3 regions of the Streptomyces sp. NPDC002520 genome follow, and region 3 is predicted to be linked to each of the others. Evidence: riboswitches for the same ligand, from Rfam matches in the RefSeq annotation. Region 3 holds a riboswitch; each other region holds the start of a gene.
What was found. A riboswitch is a leader RNA that binds a small molecule or an ion and turns the genes downstream of it on or off. The one in region 3 is predicted to bind cyclic di-AMP.

Region 1: linked by a shared signal. The riboswitch ahead of ACWD5D_RS18110 (transglycosylase family protein) and the one ahead of ACWD5D_RS12850 (NlpC/P60 family protein) in region 3 are both predicted to bind cyclic di-AMP.
Region 2: linked by a shared signal. The riboswitch ahead of ACWD5D_RS00535 (M23 family metallopeptidase) and the one ahead of ACWD5D_RS12850 (NlpC/P60 family protein) in region 3 are both predicted to bind cyclic di-AMP.

The regions. Positions count from the first base shown of each region.
Region 1 is NZ_JBSFXG010000011.1:146,725-151,839, reverse strand. Features, by position in the region: gene ACWD5D_RS18130 (Ppx/GppA phosphatase family protein) at 1-60, opposite strand, end outside; partial or broken gene ACWD5D_RS18125 (DUF501 domain-containing protein) at 235-636, opposite strand; gene ACWD5D_RS18120 (FtsB family cell division protein) at 665-1,141, opposite strand; gene eno (phosphopyruvate hydratase) at 1,263-2,549, opposite strand; gene ACWD5D_RS18110 (transglycosylase family protein) at 2,788-3,486, opposite strand; cyclic di-AMP (ydaO/yuaA leader) riboswitch at 3,491-3,666, opposite strand; gene ACWD5D_RS18105 (transglycosylase family protein) at 3,864-4,904, opposite strand; gene ACWD5D_RS18100 (cytochrome P450 family protein) at 5,073-5,115, opposite strand, start outside.
Region 2 is NZ_JBSFXG010000001.1:126,860-131,974, forward strand. Features, by position in the region: gene ACWD5D_RS00525 (M16 family metallopeptidase) at 1-539, shown strand, start outside; gene ACWD5D_RS00530 (M16 family metallopeptidase) at 536-1,939, shown strand; cyclic di-AMP (ydaO/yuaA leader) riboswitch at 2,209-2,373, shown strand; gene ACWD5D_RS00535 (M23 family metallopeptidase) at 2,386-3,144, shown strand; gene ACWD5D_RS00540 (GntR family transcriptional regulator) at 3,419-4,114, shown strand; gene ACWD5D_RS00545 (HPr family phosphocarrier protein) at 4,294-4,575, opposite strand; gene ACWD5D_RS00550 (bifunctional acetate--CoA ligase family protein/GNAT family N-acetyltransferase) at 4,754-5,115, shown strand, end outside.
Region 3 is NZ_JBSFXG010000007.1:69,011-74,125, reverse strand. Features, by position in the region: gene pcrA (DNA helicase PcrA) at 1-2,014, opposite strand, end outside; cyclic di-AMP (ydaO/yuaA leader) riboswitch at 2,315-2,471, shown strand; gene ACWD5D_RS12850 (NlpC/P60 family protein) at 2,480-3,694, shown strand; gene ACWD5D_RS12845 (SLAC1 family transporter) at 3,796-4,236, shown strand; gene ACWD5D_RS12840 (hypothetical protein) at 4,328-4,681, opposite strand; gene ACWD5D_RS12835 (NlpC/P60 family protein) at 5,114-5,115, shown strand, end outside.

The DNA of each region.
Region 1 (5,115 bases), on a different contig from region 3:
GGCGACCCGGGTGAACCCGTCGGCGACCGGCGGCCGCTCGGCGAAGAGGCCGCCGCGCACCTCGGTGGGGTCGGTGACCGTGCCGTCCTCGCCCGGGTACTCGTCCGCGGGGTCGGGCGCCACGAGCGGCTGCACACACGGCCCCTTGAGCCACCACTCCGGCAGCATGGCGATCGCCTCGTCGCCGAGCGGGTTCACGCCCGGTCCGGCCGCCAGCGAGTGGCCCACCAGGACGTGCAGGCACTTCACCCGGTCCGGCATGCCGCCCGCGCTCGGGAAGCCCTCCAGGACCTCGATCTCGTCCCGGCGCCGGATGTAGTCCTCGTGCGCGGCCCGGTACGCGGCGGCCAGCTCGGGGTCGGTCCCCAGCCGCTCCGTCATCTCCTTCATGACGCCGTTCGCCTCCAGCGTGCCGATCGCCGAGGCGGCGCGCGGGCACGTCAGGTAGTACGTCGTCGGGAAGGGCGTACCGTCCGGCAGCCGCGGAGCCGTCTCCACGACATCCGGCTGCCCGCACGGGCACCGGTGCGCGATCGCCCGCAGCCCGCGCGGCGGACGCCCGAGCTGCTGCTTGAAGGCCTCGACGTCCGCGTCGGTCGGCTCGGTACGCGGGGTGGGCGGCGGAGGCGTTTCCATGACTGTCTTCAGCTGTCTTTCTGTCGGTTCACTGGTCGGAGGCGTCGGACTTGTCGACGCCGTCCCAGACGTTCGCGTACCAGGGCCGGTGCGCGGCCCCGAGGTCGGCGCGGGAGGGTCTGGCCGCGCCCGGGTCGATCACGATGTACCCGGTCTCGCCGGGCATCACGTAGTGCAGCCGACGTCGGATCTGCTGCTCGGCGTAGGCGTCGTCCTGCCATCGCGCCTTGAGGTCGCGCAGCTGCTCGACCCGCTCGCGCGCCTGCTCCTGCTGGCGCCGGAGGTCGGCGATCTCCGCGCGCTGGGAGACGTACTGCCGCATCGGATAGGCGAGCGCGACGACCAGCGAGCACAGCACCAGCGCGAGCAGGGCCGCGCGGCCGGTGAGCCGGGAGCGGCGGGCCTGGCGCTTGGTCTGGGAGCGGTAGACCCGGGCAGCCGTCTGCTCCCCGAGCAGTCTGAGCCTGGTCGTGGTGGAGAAACGGTCCCCGTTCTTCACGGCCATCTGGCTCTCCGCCTCCCCTTTCACGTGCGTACGTCCCCGGACACGGTACGGGACCGCGTACGGGGACGTACGTACGACTGGCTGAGACTTAGCCCGGGTTGCCGTTCGGCTCTGCGGCTTCTCAGCCCTTGAAGCGCGGGAACGCGCTGCGGCCGGCGTACACCGCGGCGTCGTCGAGGATCTCCTCGATGCGCAGCAGCTGGTTGTACTTGGCGACGCGCTCGGAGCGGGCCGGGGCGCCGGTCTTGATCTGGCCGCAGTTGGTGGCGACGGCCAGGTCGGCGATGGTGACGTCCTCGGTCTCGCCGGAGCGGTGGGACATCATGCACTTGAAGCCGTTGCGCTGGGCCAGCTCGACGGCGTCCAGGGTCTCGGTGAGCGAGCCGATCTGGTTCACCTTCACGAGCAGGGCGTTGGCGGTGCCCTCCTCGATGCCGCGGGCCAGGCGCTCCGGGTTGGTGACGAACAGGTCGTCGCCGACGATCTGGACCTTGTCGCCGAGCTTGTCGGTGAGGACCTTCCAGCCGGCCCAGTCGTCCTCGAACAGCGGGTCCTCGATGGAGACGAGCGGGTAGGCCGCCACGAGCTCCTCGTAGTACTCGGTCATCTCGGCGGCCGAGCGGGACTTGCCCTCGAACTCGTACTTGCCGTCCTTGTAGAACTCGGACGCGGCGACGTCGAGCGCGAGCGCGATCTGCTCTCCGGGGACGTAGCCGGCCTGCTTGACGGCCTCGAGGATGAGGTCGAGGGCCTCGCGGTTGGAGCCGAGGTTCGGGGCGAAGCCGCCCTCGTCGCCGAGGCCGGTGGCCAGGCCCTTGCTCTTCAGGACCTTCTTCAGGGTGTGGTAGACCTCGGCACCCCAGCGCAGCGCCTCGGAGAAGGACTCCGCGCCGATCGGGGCGATCATGAACTCCTGGATGTCGACGTTGGAGTCCGCGTGCGAACCGCCGTTGAGGATGTTCATCATCGGCACCGGCAGCAGGTGCGCGTTCGGGCCGCCCAGGTAGCGGAACAGCGGCAGGTCGCTGGCCTCGGAGGCGGCGTGGGCGACGGCGAGGGAGACGCCGAGGATGGCGTTGGCGCCGAGGGAGCCCTTGTTGTCGGTGGCGTCCAGGTCGAACATGGCCTGGTCGATCAGGCGCTGCTCGGTGGCGTCGTAGCCGACGAGCTCCGGGCCGATCTGCTCGATGACGGCGAGGACGGCCTTCTCGACGCCCTTGCCCTGGTAGCGGTTGGGGTCACCGTCGCGGAGCTCGATGGCCTCGAAGGCGCCGGTGGAGGCGCCGGACGGAACGGCGGCACGACCCGTGCTGCCGTCGTCGAGGCCGACCTCGACCTCGACCGTGGGGTTGCCTCGGGAGTCCAGGATTTCCCGGGCTACGACGACGTCGATGGACGGCACGAGCATCTCCTTCATGGATGTGACGCTGGAAGTGCGGGGCTGGTGTGCCTTGCGACTAGAGCCTAACCGTCCCAGGGGCGTCGGCCACCGACCGACCGTCCCGTGGACGGGAGAGACAGTCAGACGGTACCCATTGTTTATGAACGGAACAAAGGGGGTTCATGAAAAACCCCGTCCCGGCGCGTACGGGGGAACACGCGCCGGGACGGGAGTCCGTGGGGACGGGGGCGGCCGGAGCCTTGTGTCACTTCAGGTGCAGCTGCTGACCCGGGTAGATGAGGTCGGCGTCCTCGACGATGCCCTTGTTCAGGTCGAACAGCTTCTTCCAGCCACCCTTGACACCGTGCTTCTCGGCGATGGTGCTGAGGGTGTCGCCCTTGACCACCTTGTACTCGCCGTCACCCTTCTTGACCTTCTTGCCGGTCGGGGTGGTGACGGTCTTGCTCGCGGCCGGGCGGTCCGCCGAGCGGGAGGCGGCCTGCCGGTCGGTGGAGCGGGTGGTGGTGCTCGGCGCGGCGGGCTTGGCGGGGGCCGGCTTCGCGGGGGCGGCGGCAGCGGAGCCGCCGTAGGGGGTGCTGGACAGGCCCGTGCCGCAGACCGGCCAGGCGCCCTTGCCCTGGGCGGCGAGGACCTTCTCGGCGACAGTGATCTGCTGCTGCTCGGAGGCCAGGTCGGCGCGGGAGGCGTAGGCCGAGCCGCCGTACGCGGCCCAGGTGGAGGCGGAGAACTGCAGACCGCCGTAGTAGCCGTTGCCGGTGTTGATGGACCAGTTGCCACCGGACTCGCACTGGGCGACCTTGTCCCACTCGGTGGCGGTGGCGGCGGATGCGTTGCCGGCCGCCATCAGCGGGGCGGCGACGACGGCGCCGGCGACACCGGCGAGCGTGACGGCGCGAACGGCCTTGGACGGCAGACGGTGCTTGCCCTTGCCGGAAAACAGCATGGATCGATCCCCTCACCGACGCCTACGAGGTGAGCTGTCGGGTTCGGGCCGGTTGAGTTGCCCGGCCGCCCCTCCCGTCTTCCGGAAGGCGCGGCTCCACCCCAAGCCGGTCGCGGCATCAACTGCCGGATCCGGCGCTTACCTTGGGTCCCCCGCTCCTGCCTACGGCGCGTGACGCGTCGACTGTTCCCGGGCAACCGCTGGCAGGATTCGGCGTTGCGATGCCGGGGCTCGTGGTGACGAGCGGCCTTGACCGTAGACAGGCGTTCGGCGGAATTTCAAAGACGATCAGGGCTTCTGAGACTCATCCCACACTTTCACCAAAACGGACATCAGCGCCTGAAATGGGGCGCCAACTCCCCCCGTCCGCCGCCCTCTCAGGAACCGATGTGCAGGGTCTGACCGGGGGCGATGTGGTTCGGGTCGGCGCCGACGATCTTCTTGTTCTGGGCGTACAGCGCGCGCCATCCGCCGTCGACGTCAAGGGAGTCGGCGATGGAGGCGAGCGTGTCGTTCTCGCGGACGGTGTAGCCGTCCGCGTCACGGGAGGCGTGGCGGCCCGCGGAGCGGTCGTTCTGACCGTTTGTCACGCTTTCGTCCGCACTACCGCCACGGTGACGTCCGCCACTGTCGAGGGCGCCGGTGTCGACCAGACTCCAAGAAGCGCCGGTCTGCCACGAATTGCCCGAGTCGTCGGTCACAGGGTCGGAGCCGGCCGAATCCTCGCCCCCCTGTGTCGCACCGGAGTCGGGCAAGGTCGACTTGTCGTACTTGTGGGCATCCGCACCCTCATAGGCTCCGCCGAAACCGGCACCCTCGCTCACACCCGGGGACGGCGTGACCGTCGCACCCACCGAGGGGTCGGACGGGGAAGACGAAGACGGTGAACCCGGCTCATCGGATGAACTGGACGAGTCGGACTTCTTACCGGAGTCGGAGCCGCCCTGGGAGTCGGAGTCGGAGGAGGAGGGGCCGGAGTGCCCCTTGCCCGAGCCCTGGGAGTCGGAGTCCCCGGCGTCCGTGTCGGCGTCCGCGGAACCGGAGCCGGAGGTCATCCCGGAGAGCAGGGCGCAGGTGGCCCAGCGAGTGGTGCCCTGGTCGGCAAGGATCTTCTCGGCGACCGCGATCTGCTGCGAACGGCTCGCCTGGTCGGCGTTCTCGGCGTACCGGGTGCCGCCGTACTTGACCCAGTCCTCATGCGAGATCTGCAGGCCGCCGTAGTACCCGTTGCCGTTGTCGGCGCTCCAGGAGCCGCCGCTCTCGCACTCGGCGACCTTGTCCCAGGTGGTGCCGTCCGCCGCGTGGGCGCTCGCGGCGCCGAGGAGCGGGATGGCGATGGCGGAGCCGGTCACTCCGGCCGCGACGATGAGCGCCGGAGCTTGGCGGGGGCGACGGTGACGACCGTTCCCGGGGAGCATACGGAGGCCTTTCGAGCGACGGCAGATCCGGCGCGGCGGACGTTGCCCGGCCGCCACACTGATGGGTGAACGTATCGGCAGACGATCGCCTGTCACAAGTTCATGCCGCACAGATCACATGAAGATCACGCAGTTGAACGTCTCTCATGTTTTCTCCGCGAGCCGGATTCAGGAGACCGGCGTGAACTCCACGGGAAGCGTGCGCAAACCG
Region 2 (5,115 bases), on a different contig from region 3:
TGTACAACCGCCTCGTACGCCGCGACCGTACGGCGGTGGCGGCCGGCTTCGGCCTGCTGCGCCTGGCCGGCGCGCCCTCGCTGGGCTGGCTGGACGTGAAGACCTCCGGTGACGTCGAGGTGCCCGTCATCGAGGCCGCCATCGACGAGGAGCTGACCCGGTTCGCCGTGGAGGGCCCCACGCCCGAGGAGATGGAGCGCGCCCAGGCCCAGTTGGAGCGCGAGTGGCTGGACCGGCTCGGCACGGTCGCCGGCCGCGCGGACGAACTGTGCCGGTTCGCCGTCCTGTTCGGCGACCCGCAGCTCGCCCTCACCGCCGTCCAGCGCGTCCTGGCCGTGACCTCCGAGGAGGTCCAGGAGATCGCCAAGGCCCGCCTGCGCCCCGACAACCGCGCGGTTCTCGTCTACGAGCCGCTGTCCCCCGAGTCCGCCGAGCACACCGAGGAGGCGGGGCGCGGCGAGGACCCGGAGTCGGAGGCCACCGTGGAAGCGGGCGTCGCGCCTGCCGACCAGAACGACAACGAGGAGACGGACCGGTGACCGAGCTCGCCACGATGGACTTCCACCCCCAGCCGCGGCCCGGCGAGGCCAAGCCCTGGGCGTTCCCGGCCCCCGAGCGCGGCACGCTGGACAACGGCCTGACCGTCCTGCGCTGCCACCGCCCCGGCCAGCAGGTCGTCGCCGTCGAGGTGCTGCTGGACGCGCCCCTGGACGCCGAGCCGGCCGGCCTGGACGGTGTCGGCACGATCATGGCGCGGGCCTTCTCCGAGGGCACCGACAAGCACTCCGCCGAGGAGTTCGCCGCCGAGCTGGAGCGCGCCGGTGCCACGCTCGACGCGCACGCCGACCACCCCGGCGTCCGGATCAGCCTGGAGGTCCCGGCCTCCCGCCTGGCCAAGGGCCTGGGTCTGCTGTCCGACGCCCTGCGCGCGCCCGCCTTCGCCGAGAGCGAGGTCGAGCGGCTGGTCCGCAACCGCCTGGACGAGATCCCGCACGAGCTGGCCAACCCCTCCCGCCGGGCCGCCAAGGAACTCTCCAAGGAGCTGTTCCCGGCGACCTCGCGCATGTCCCGCCCGCGCCAGGGCACCGAGGACACGGTCGAGAAGATCGACGCGGCCGCCGTACGCGCCTTCTACGACCGCCATGTGCGCCCCGCGACGGCCACCGTGGTCGTGGTCGGCGACCTCACCGGCACCGACCTGGACGAGCTGCTCGCCGACACCCTGGGTGCCTGGACCGGCACCCCCGGCGCGCCGCGGCCCGTGCCGCCGGTGTCCGCCGACGACACCGGCCGCGTCGTCATCGTGGACCGGCCCGGCGCCGTCCAGACCCAGCTGCTCATCGGCCGGGTCGGCCCCGACCGGCACGACCGGGTGTGGCCCGCGCAGGTGCTCGGCACCTACTGCCTCGGCGGCACCCTCACCTCCCGCCTGGACCGGGTCCTGCGCGAGGAGAAGGGCTACACCTACGGTGTGCGGGCCTTCGGGCAGGTCCTCCGTTCTGTGGCTCCCGCCTCCGCCGGAGGGGCTGGGGGCGCCTCGATGCTCGCCATCAGCGGCTCCGTGGACACCCCGAACACCGGTCCCGCGCTCGAGGACCTGTGGACGGTGTTGCGCACGCTCGCGGCGGAGGGCCTGACCGACGCCGAGCGGGACGTCGCCGTGCAGAACCTCGTCGGGGTGGCGCCGCTGAAGTACGAGACCGCGGCGGCCGTCGCGAGCACGCTGGCCGACCAGGTCGAGCAGCAGCTGCCCGACGACTTCCAGGCGCAGCTGTACCGGCAGCTGGCCGCCACCGGCACCGTGGAGGCCACCGCGGCGGTCGTGAACGCCTTCCCGGTGGACCGCCTGGTGACTGTCCTCGTCGGTGACGCCGCCCAGATCAAGGCGCCGGTCGAGGCGCTCGGCATCGGTGAAGTCACCGTCGTGGCCGCCGAGTAGGGACCGCGGAGCACGGCGACGGCCGCACGCGCGTGTGCGGCCGCGCGCAGGGCTGTACACGGGGCCCTGGCGACCGACGGGTCGTCAGGGCCCGTGCTGTTCTGCGGCGTGCTGAGGCAACGTTCCCCAGATGTCCGGATTGGTATGGAGGTTGCCTGTCTGCTCTGTGGGATGCGCTACAAAAACCCGGATCCGTTTGGGCATCGCGAGCCGCCCCCTTTAGCGTCTTCCGGGCTGTTCGTCAGGCAGTGCGCCGCGCCCGCGGCACCGGACAGTCATCGCCGAGTCCCCGTACGGCGCGAGCCAGGGGAGCCGGGGACCCAACCGCAGTCCCTGGGGTGAATCGGACGCCCGCGCGTGAGCGAGGGAGTCCGTAGGAGACCTTCCTGCTCCGAACCCGTCAGCTAACCCGGTAGGCGAGAGGGAAGGAAAGGACCAGCCACTTCATGGCGTTCATGTGCGCCTCCGGGAAGCATCGCAAGCCCGGCCGGGTCAAGCGCACCACCGCTCAGGCGGCTGGCATCGCGGCCCTCACCACCACCACCGGCGTCGTCGGTACCCTCGCGGCCTCACCCGCCGTCGCCGCGGAGAACTCCGTCGAGCAGACCGGTCTCACTCCCGTCATCACCGTCAGCGACACGCTCGCCGAGGAGATCGACGCGCAGGCCGCCGCCCAGAAGGCCACCGCCGAGCGGAAGGCCGCCGAGGAGGCCGCCGCCGAGGCAGCCGCCGAGCGTGCGAAGGAGGCACGGGAGGCCAAGGTCCGCGCCGCCCGCGAGGCGGAGCGCAAGCGCCTGAACGCCTTCGTCGCCCCGATCGCGCACTCGTACGTCTCCACCGGCTACATGGCGGGCAGCTCCCTGTGGTCCTCCGGCTCCCACACCGGCATCGACTTCCACGCGGCCAGCGGGACGTCGGTCCACGCGGTCGGCTCGGGCACCGTCGTCTCCACCGGCTGGGGCGGGGCATACGGCAACCAGATCGTGATCCGGATGGCCGACGGCATGTACACCCAGTACGGTCACCTGTCGTCCATCGGCGTCAGCGTGGGCCAGCGGGTCGTCCCGGGCCAGCAGATCGCCCTGTCCGGCGCGACCGGCAACGTCACCGGCCCGCACCTGCACTTCGAGGCCCGGACGACCCCCGAGTACGGCTCGGACGTCGACCCGGTCGCCTACCTCCGCAAGCACGGCGTGGCCGTCTGACGGTCCCGCGCGGCATGCCGAAGCACATGGTGTGCTGAAGCGACGGAGTGCACGGCGTTCTGAAGCGACGGCCCCGCGAAACGCACCGCACCCCGAAAGCCCCGGCTCACCCGAGTCGGGGCTTTCGCCGTATCCCGTACCGCTTCCCCGGTCGGCTGGCCAAAAAATATCCATGGATTCTGGCCCGCCGTCGGAAATTCCCGCTGATTGGAATACAGTCACTGAACAGACGTCCATCGTCGACGTTTCGCGGGGATTAAGACGGAGGTCGGTCATGCGTATTCCGGCACACTCGGTGTGCACGGCGATCCGGGACGACATCGTCACGGGTGTCCACGAGCGCGGCAGCCGCCTCACCGAAGAAGTCCTCGCCCGCCGCTACGGCGTCTCGCGCGTCCCCGTCCGCGAGGCCCTGCGCACCCTGGAGGCCGAGGGCTTCGTGGTGACCCGGCGGCACGCCGGCGCGTGCGTGGCCGAGCCGACCGAGCAGGAGGCCGCCGACCTGCTGGAGATGCGCCTGCTGCTGGAGCCGCTCGGTGCCGCCCGGGCCGCGCAGCGGCGCACCGAGGCCCACCTGAAGGTGCTGCGCGGCCTGGTCAGGCTGGGTCAGGAGCGGGCCGACCGGGGCCGCAGCGAGGATCTGCGCTCGCTCGGCGGCTGGTTCCACGAGACGCTCGCCCAGGCCTGCGGCAGCCAGGCGCTGACCTCGGCGCTCACCCAGCTACGGCACAAGATCGCCTGGATGTACACGGTGGACGCGCCGCCGAGCCCGGTGGAGTCCTGGGCGGAGCACGGCGCCATCGTGGACGCGGTGGCGCGCGGCGACGGCGAGCGCGCGCGGGCGGTCACGGCGCTGCACACCGAGCGCGCGGCACTCGCGCACCGGTTGCGCTTTTCCGGCGGCACGGACCGCCAGGGGCGCGTGAGGACTTCGCAACATGCCGTAAACATGTCGCGCCCACGGCATTAACATCGCCGCCGTATACAAAGAAGAGTAATTCTGCGGGGGTGTATTTCTGCTGCCCGAATTCTCGTGCGTCCGCGATTTACGCGATTTCCTGTCAAGTCGTCCGTGCAGCCTTCGGTGAAGCACGAAAGCCGCGCCGCCCGCAAAGGGCGACGCGGCTTCCGCGTTCCGTGCGTCGGTGCTCAGACGGTCTCGGGCAGTTCCTCGAGGCCCTCGGAGACCAGCTTGGCCAGACGGTCCAGGGCGACGTCCGCGCCCTCGGCGTCGGAGGCGAGGACGATCTCCTCGCCCCCCTGGGCGCCCAGTCCCAGGACAGCCAGCATGGAGGCCGCGTTGACGGGGTTGCCGTCAGCCTTGGCGATCGTCACCGGGACGCCTGCGGCCGTGGCGGCTCGGACGAAGATGGAGGCGGGGCGGGCGTGGAGACCCTCGGCCCAGCCGACGTTGACGCGGCGCTCAGCCATGTGATGCTGCCCTTCAGTTTCCCAGGGTTGTCTAGACCAGTTTCCCATACCGTGAAGCGTGCCCGGAGCGGACCTTCGTCCGACCCGGGCGTGTCGCCGGACCGCGGCCTCGGTCCGGCTTCCGTTCCCCACAGACTGCCTCGCGCCGTTGTCGTTGGCGAGCCGTACTCTGGGGCCCATGCAGACCCCGGCGGACCGGCAGGACCGGCACGAGTACCCCGCCCACTGGGAGGCGGACGTGGTGCTGCGCGACGGGGGCACCGCGCGCATCCGGCCCATCACCGTCGACGACGCCGGCCGCCTGGTCAGTTTTTACGAGCAGGTCTCGGACGAGTCGAAGTACTACCGCTTCTTCGCGCCGTACCCGCGCCTGTCCGCCAAGGACGTCCACCGCTTCACGCACCACGACTTCGTGGACAGGGTGGGACTCGCGGCCACCATCGGCGGCGAGTTCATCGCCACCGTACGCTACGACCGCGTCGGCGCCGACGGAATGCCCGCCTCCGCACCCGCCGACGAGGCCGAGGTCGCCTTCCTCGT
Region 3 (5,115 bases):
TGCCGGTCAGGAAGACGACCGGGAACTCCAGGCCCTTGGCGGTGTGCAGGGTCATCAGCGTGATGACACCGGAGCCGTCCTCGTCCTCGTCGGGGATCTGGTCGGAGTCGGCGACCAGGGCGACCTTCTCCAGGAAGTCGGCCAGCGTGCCCTGCTCCCCCTCCTCGCGCTCCTGCTCGAACTCCAGGGCCACGGCGGCGAGTTCCTGGAGGTTCTCGATGCGGGTCTCGTCCTGCGGGTCGGTGGAGGCCTGAAGTTCGGCGAGATAGCCGGTGCGTTCGAGGACGGCCTCCAGGACGGTCGCCGGTCCGGCGCCGGACTCCACGATCGTCCGCAGGTCCTCCATCAGCGTGTTGAACCGCTTGACCGCGTTGGTGGAGCGCGCGGCCATGCCGTATGCCTCGTCCACTCGCTTCAGCGCCTGCGGGAAGCTGATCTTCTCGCGCTGGGAGAGGGCGTCGATCATCGCCTCCGCGCGCTCGCCGATGCCCCGCTTGGGGACGTTGAGGATGCGGCGCAGCGGCACCGAGTCCTCGGGGTTGGCGAGGACGCGCAGGTAGGCCAGGACGTCCCGGACCTCCTTGCGCTCGTAGAAGCGGACGCCGCCGACGACCTTGTAGGGCAGGCCGACGCGGATGAAGACCTCTTCGAAGACACGGGACTGGGCGTTGGTGCGGTAGAAGACGGCGACGTCGCCGGACTTGGCCTCGCCCGCGTCCGTGAGGCGGTCTATCTCGTCGGCGACGAACTGGGCCTCGTCGTGCTCGGTGTCGGCGACGTAGCCGACGATCCCCGCGCCCTGGCCGGCGTTGGTCCACAGGTTCTTCGGGCGGCGGGACTCGTTGCGCTCGATGACCGCGTTGGCGGCGGACAGGATGGTCTGCGTGGAGCGGTAGTTCTGCTCCAGCAGGATCGTCGTCGCGTTCGGGTAGTCCTCCTCGAACTGGAGGATGTTGCGGATGGTCGCGCCCCGGAAGGCGTAGATCGACTGGTCCGCGTCACCCACGACGCACAGTTCGGCGGGCGGGAGGTCGTACTCGTTCGGAGGGGCTTCGGAGGCGCGGTCGCCCGTGCCGACCAGCTCGCGCACCAGGGCGTACTGGGCGTGGTTGGTGTCCTGGTACTCGTCGACCAGGACGTGCCGGAAGCGGCGGCGGTAGTGCTCGGCGACGTCCGGGAAGGCGCGCAGCAGGTTGACCGTCGTCATGATCAGGTCGTCGAAGTCGAGCGCGTTGGCCTCGCGCAGCCGCGACTGGTAGAGCGCGTAGGCCTGGGCGAGGGTCTTCTCGAAGCCGTCGGTCGCCTGGGCGCCGAAGTCCTCCTCGTCGATCAGCTCGTTCTTGAGGTTGCTGATCTTGGCGCTGAAGGACTTGGGCGGGAAGCGCTTGGGGTCGAGGTCCAGGTCGCGGCAGACCAGGGCCATCAGACGCTTGCTGTCGGCGGCGTCGTAGATCGAGAAGGACGAGGTGAAGCCGAGCTTCTTCGACTCACGGCGCAGGATGCGGACGCACGCGCTGTGGAAGGTCATGACCCACATCGCGTTCGCGCGCGGGCCGACGAGCTGCTCGACGCGCTCCTTCATCTCGCCCGCGGCCTTGTTGGTGAAGGTGATCGCGAGGATCTGGCCCGGGTGCACGTTCCGTTCGGCGAGCAGGTGGGCGATGCGGTGGGTCAGCACACGGGTCTTGCCGGAGCCGGCGCCGGCGACGATGAGCAGCGGGGAGCCGGCGTGGACGACCGCGGCGCGCTGGTTCTCGTTGAGCCCCTCCAGAAGTGCCGCCGCGTCGAGGGCGGGCCGGGGGGCGCCGTCGCGGTAGTACCCTCCCCCACTCTCGGCTCCGCTCGAGCGGGGGGACCCCCACCGGTCCGGCGGCACGTCGAACTTCCCGCCGAACAGATCGTCCGGAAGCGGCTCCGGAGCATGATCGTCCTCGGGCGGCGGCGGGGGTTCCCCCTCATGCCCGCGAGGGGTCTGGAGGTCCGCCAGGAAGCTGTCGTCAAAGAGGCTGCTCATCGCTCTCCGAGTCTAGGGCGCCGCACCGACAACAAGTCGCCGCATCGGGAACATGGCCGCTTCGGCAGACAGTTGATCTTCCCGGTCCCGGTGCGGTCCTCCGGGGCTCGGGCGGCCGCCAAGTCCTCACCCAGCGGAATCACCTCGTGACTCGGGAGCGTTCCCACGACAAGGTCACGAAAATGTATCGGACATATGGTGCACCAACCTTCACACGAGTCACACGAGTTGGCTAGGTTGCCCGTCGGGCCGCACGCCCGTTTCCGGCGAACGTCGCCGGGTCGCGCGGCCTCCGCCGAGTCCATCGCGTCGCTGCACGGCGCACGGAGCCGGGGACCCACCGTTCCCTGGGGTGAATCGGCCCACGTTCCACCCGGGACGAGAGCCGTAGGGCAAGCCTTCCGAACCACCCGCCCGAACCCGACAGCTAACCCGGTAGGCGGCACACGGAAGGAGTCGCCTCCCTTGGCGTCGCACCGCAAGCCGCGTCCCGCGGGCACACTCGGAGCGGGTCTCCGCACCCCCATGCTCGCCACCGCCGCCCTCACCTCAGTGGCCGTGTTGTCCCAGCCGGCCGGCGCCGCCCCCTCTGCCGGCGGGAAGCCGAGCGTGGAGGAGGTCGAGAAGAAGGTCGACGACCTCTACCGCCAGGCGGAGTCCGCGACCGAGAAGTACAACGCCGCCAAGGAGCGGGCCGGTAACCAGCGCAAGCGCGTCGACACCCTGCGCGACGACGTCGCCCAGCGCACCGACCGGCTGAACCAGGCGCGCGAAAAGCTGGGCACGTTCGCCGCCGCCCAGTACCGGACCGGTGCCGCCGCGCCCGAGACCGCCACCTTCCTGCTCGCCAACGACCCGCAGGACTACTTCGACCAGAGCCAGCTGATGAACCGGCTGACGTCACGGCAGAAGATCGCGGTCGACGACTTCGTCACCGAGCAGTCCGCGACCATGAAGAAGCGCCGGGAGGCCGCCCAGAGCCTCCAGACCCTCTCCGAGTCGCAGCAGGAGCTGCAGACGGCCAAGGCCACCGTGCAGAAGAAGCTCGCCTCCGCGCGCGATCTGCTGTCCAAGCTGACGGCCGAGGAGAAGGCACGGCTCGCGGCGATCGAGCGGCAGAAGCAGGAGGAGGCCGCACACAAGGCGGCGGAGCTGGCGAAGAAGCAGGCGGCGCAGGAGGAGGCCGCGCGCAAGGCGGCGGCGCAGGAGAAGGCGCAGCAGGACAGCAGCTCGTCGACGTCGGGCGGTTCGTCGAGCTCCGGCGGCTCGTCCACGTCGGGCGGTTCGACGTCCGGTGGTTCGACGTCCACCGGGACGTCCACCTCCAAGGCCGACAAGGCGCTCGCCTTCGCCCGTGCCCAGATCGGGAAGCCCTACGTGTGGGGCGCGACCGGCCCCGGCTCGTACGACTGCTCCGGCCTGACCCAGGCCTCCTGGAAGGCCGCCGGCGTGAGCCTGCCGCGCACCACCTACGACCAGGTCAACGCGGGCACCACGGTCTCCCTCTCCAACGCGCAGCCCGGAGACCTGATCTTCTTCTACGACGACCTCAGCCACGTCGGCATCTACATAGGCAACGGCATGATGATCCACGCCCCCAAGCCCGGCGAGTACGTCCGCGAGGAGTCGATCTACTACGCCGGCGGATCGATCATCCACAGCGTGGTGCGTCCGGCCTGACCGCGCGCTACTTGGCTTCGCTCCAGGTCCTTCTCGGGCTCCACGCGCGCGTGGAGCCCGCACAGGGCACGCGCGCGTAGCCACGCTCTACCATCGGGCGCATGATCGGCGTCTCGGCTCTGCGCGCGTGGTGGACGGAGTGTCCGCCGGCGACGGGGGCCGCCGTGATGGCGACCGGAATCGTGTCGGTCGGCCTGCACCTGGCGGGCGCCGGGACGCCGTCCCTGATCGTCCTGGTGCCGGCCTGCGTCGCCTGGGTGGCGCCGGCCGCCGCCTTCGTCGTACGGCTGGTGCGGCATCGGCGGCGCTGGGCGGCCGAGGCACGGAGCCTGGGCGCGCTCACCGCCGTCGCGTTGCTCGCACTCGACCTGGCCTGGTGCGTCGTCCTGGTGGTGACCGAGGTGACGCACCCGCGGCTGCGCTACGACCTGCGGCGGTGGGCGACGGTCTTCCCGCTCGGAGTGACCGCGGCGGCCACCCTGTCGGTCGCGGACGCCCTGGGCATCGACTGGTTGAAGGGCCCGGGGCGGGTGCTGGTGTGAGTGTCGGTCGCCGCGTGGCTCGCGGCGGCGGCCGGCGCGGTGCTGTCGGCGCGCTCCGGGACCGGCGGAGAGGGGACGGGGGCGCCCGGCGTCACGTCCACAGCACGGCGATGAAGATGTTCGCCATGGTCAGCGCGCCGACCAGGCCGAACACGTTCTTGTCGACCTTCTCCTCGTCGCGCTTCACGTAGACCAGTCCGAGGATCACGATCAGCAGGGCCAGCTTCACGCCGATCTTGACGGTGTTGACGTGGTGGTGGTCGGCCTCGTTGAGCCCGACCAGGACCACGCCGGTGGCCAGCATGGTGAACGCGCCGTGCAGCATTCCCGGGACGAAGCGGGCCGTTCCCCGGCCCATCGCCTTCATCTGGGTGAGAAAACCGCCGAGCAGCGCGGCGATGCCGATGATGTGCAGGCCGACGAAGAGATGGATGAGTACGCCCATGACACCGGAGCCTAATCAGGGACCCGGGAGCCACTTGCCACCGGGCCCGGGTCACCGCAGGAGGCCCTTGCATATATGCGGCCCATAGCACCCCGCGCCTTCCCCATGTCCCGCATTTCCCGCATCGGTCATCACGCCGCGTGAAGACGACGCCTCCGCCCCTGCAATCCGTTCACATACGGTCATGCCGCGGCCCGTCGGAGCCAGTTCCGTACACCGCGTTACCAGCCCGTCACAGTCGGGCCTAGCGTCCTCCCTCAGGTGACCGGCTCTCCACCGCCGCCCGGGCCAGGGGCGGCCGTCGGCCACCACCGCCGAGGAAGGTCCGGCGGCGGCCCGCTCCCCCCTGTGCGGGCGGCCGCCGGACGTACCCACCGCTCGGTCGTACGCGTCCTCGGCCGTACGAGTCCCACGGAAGGACGTGACGGCCAGGT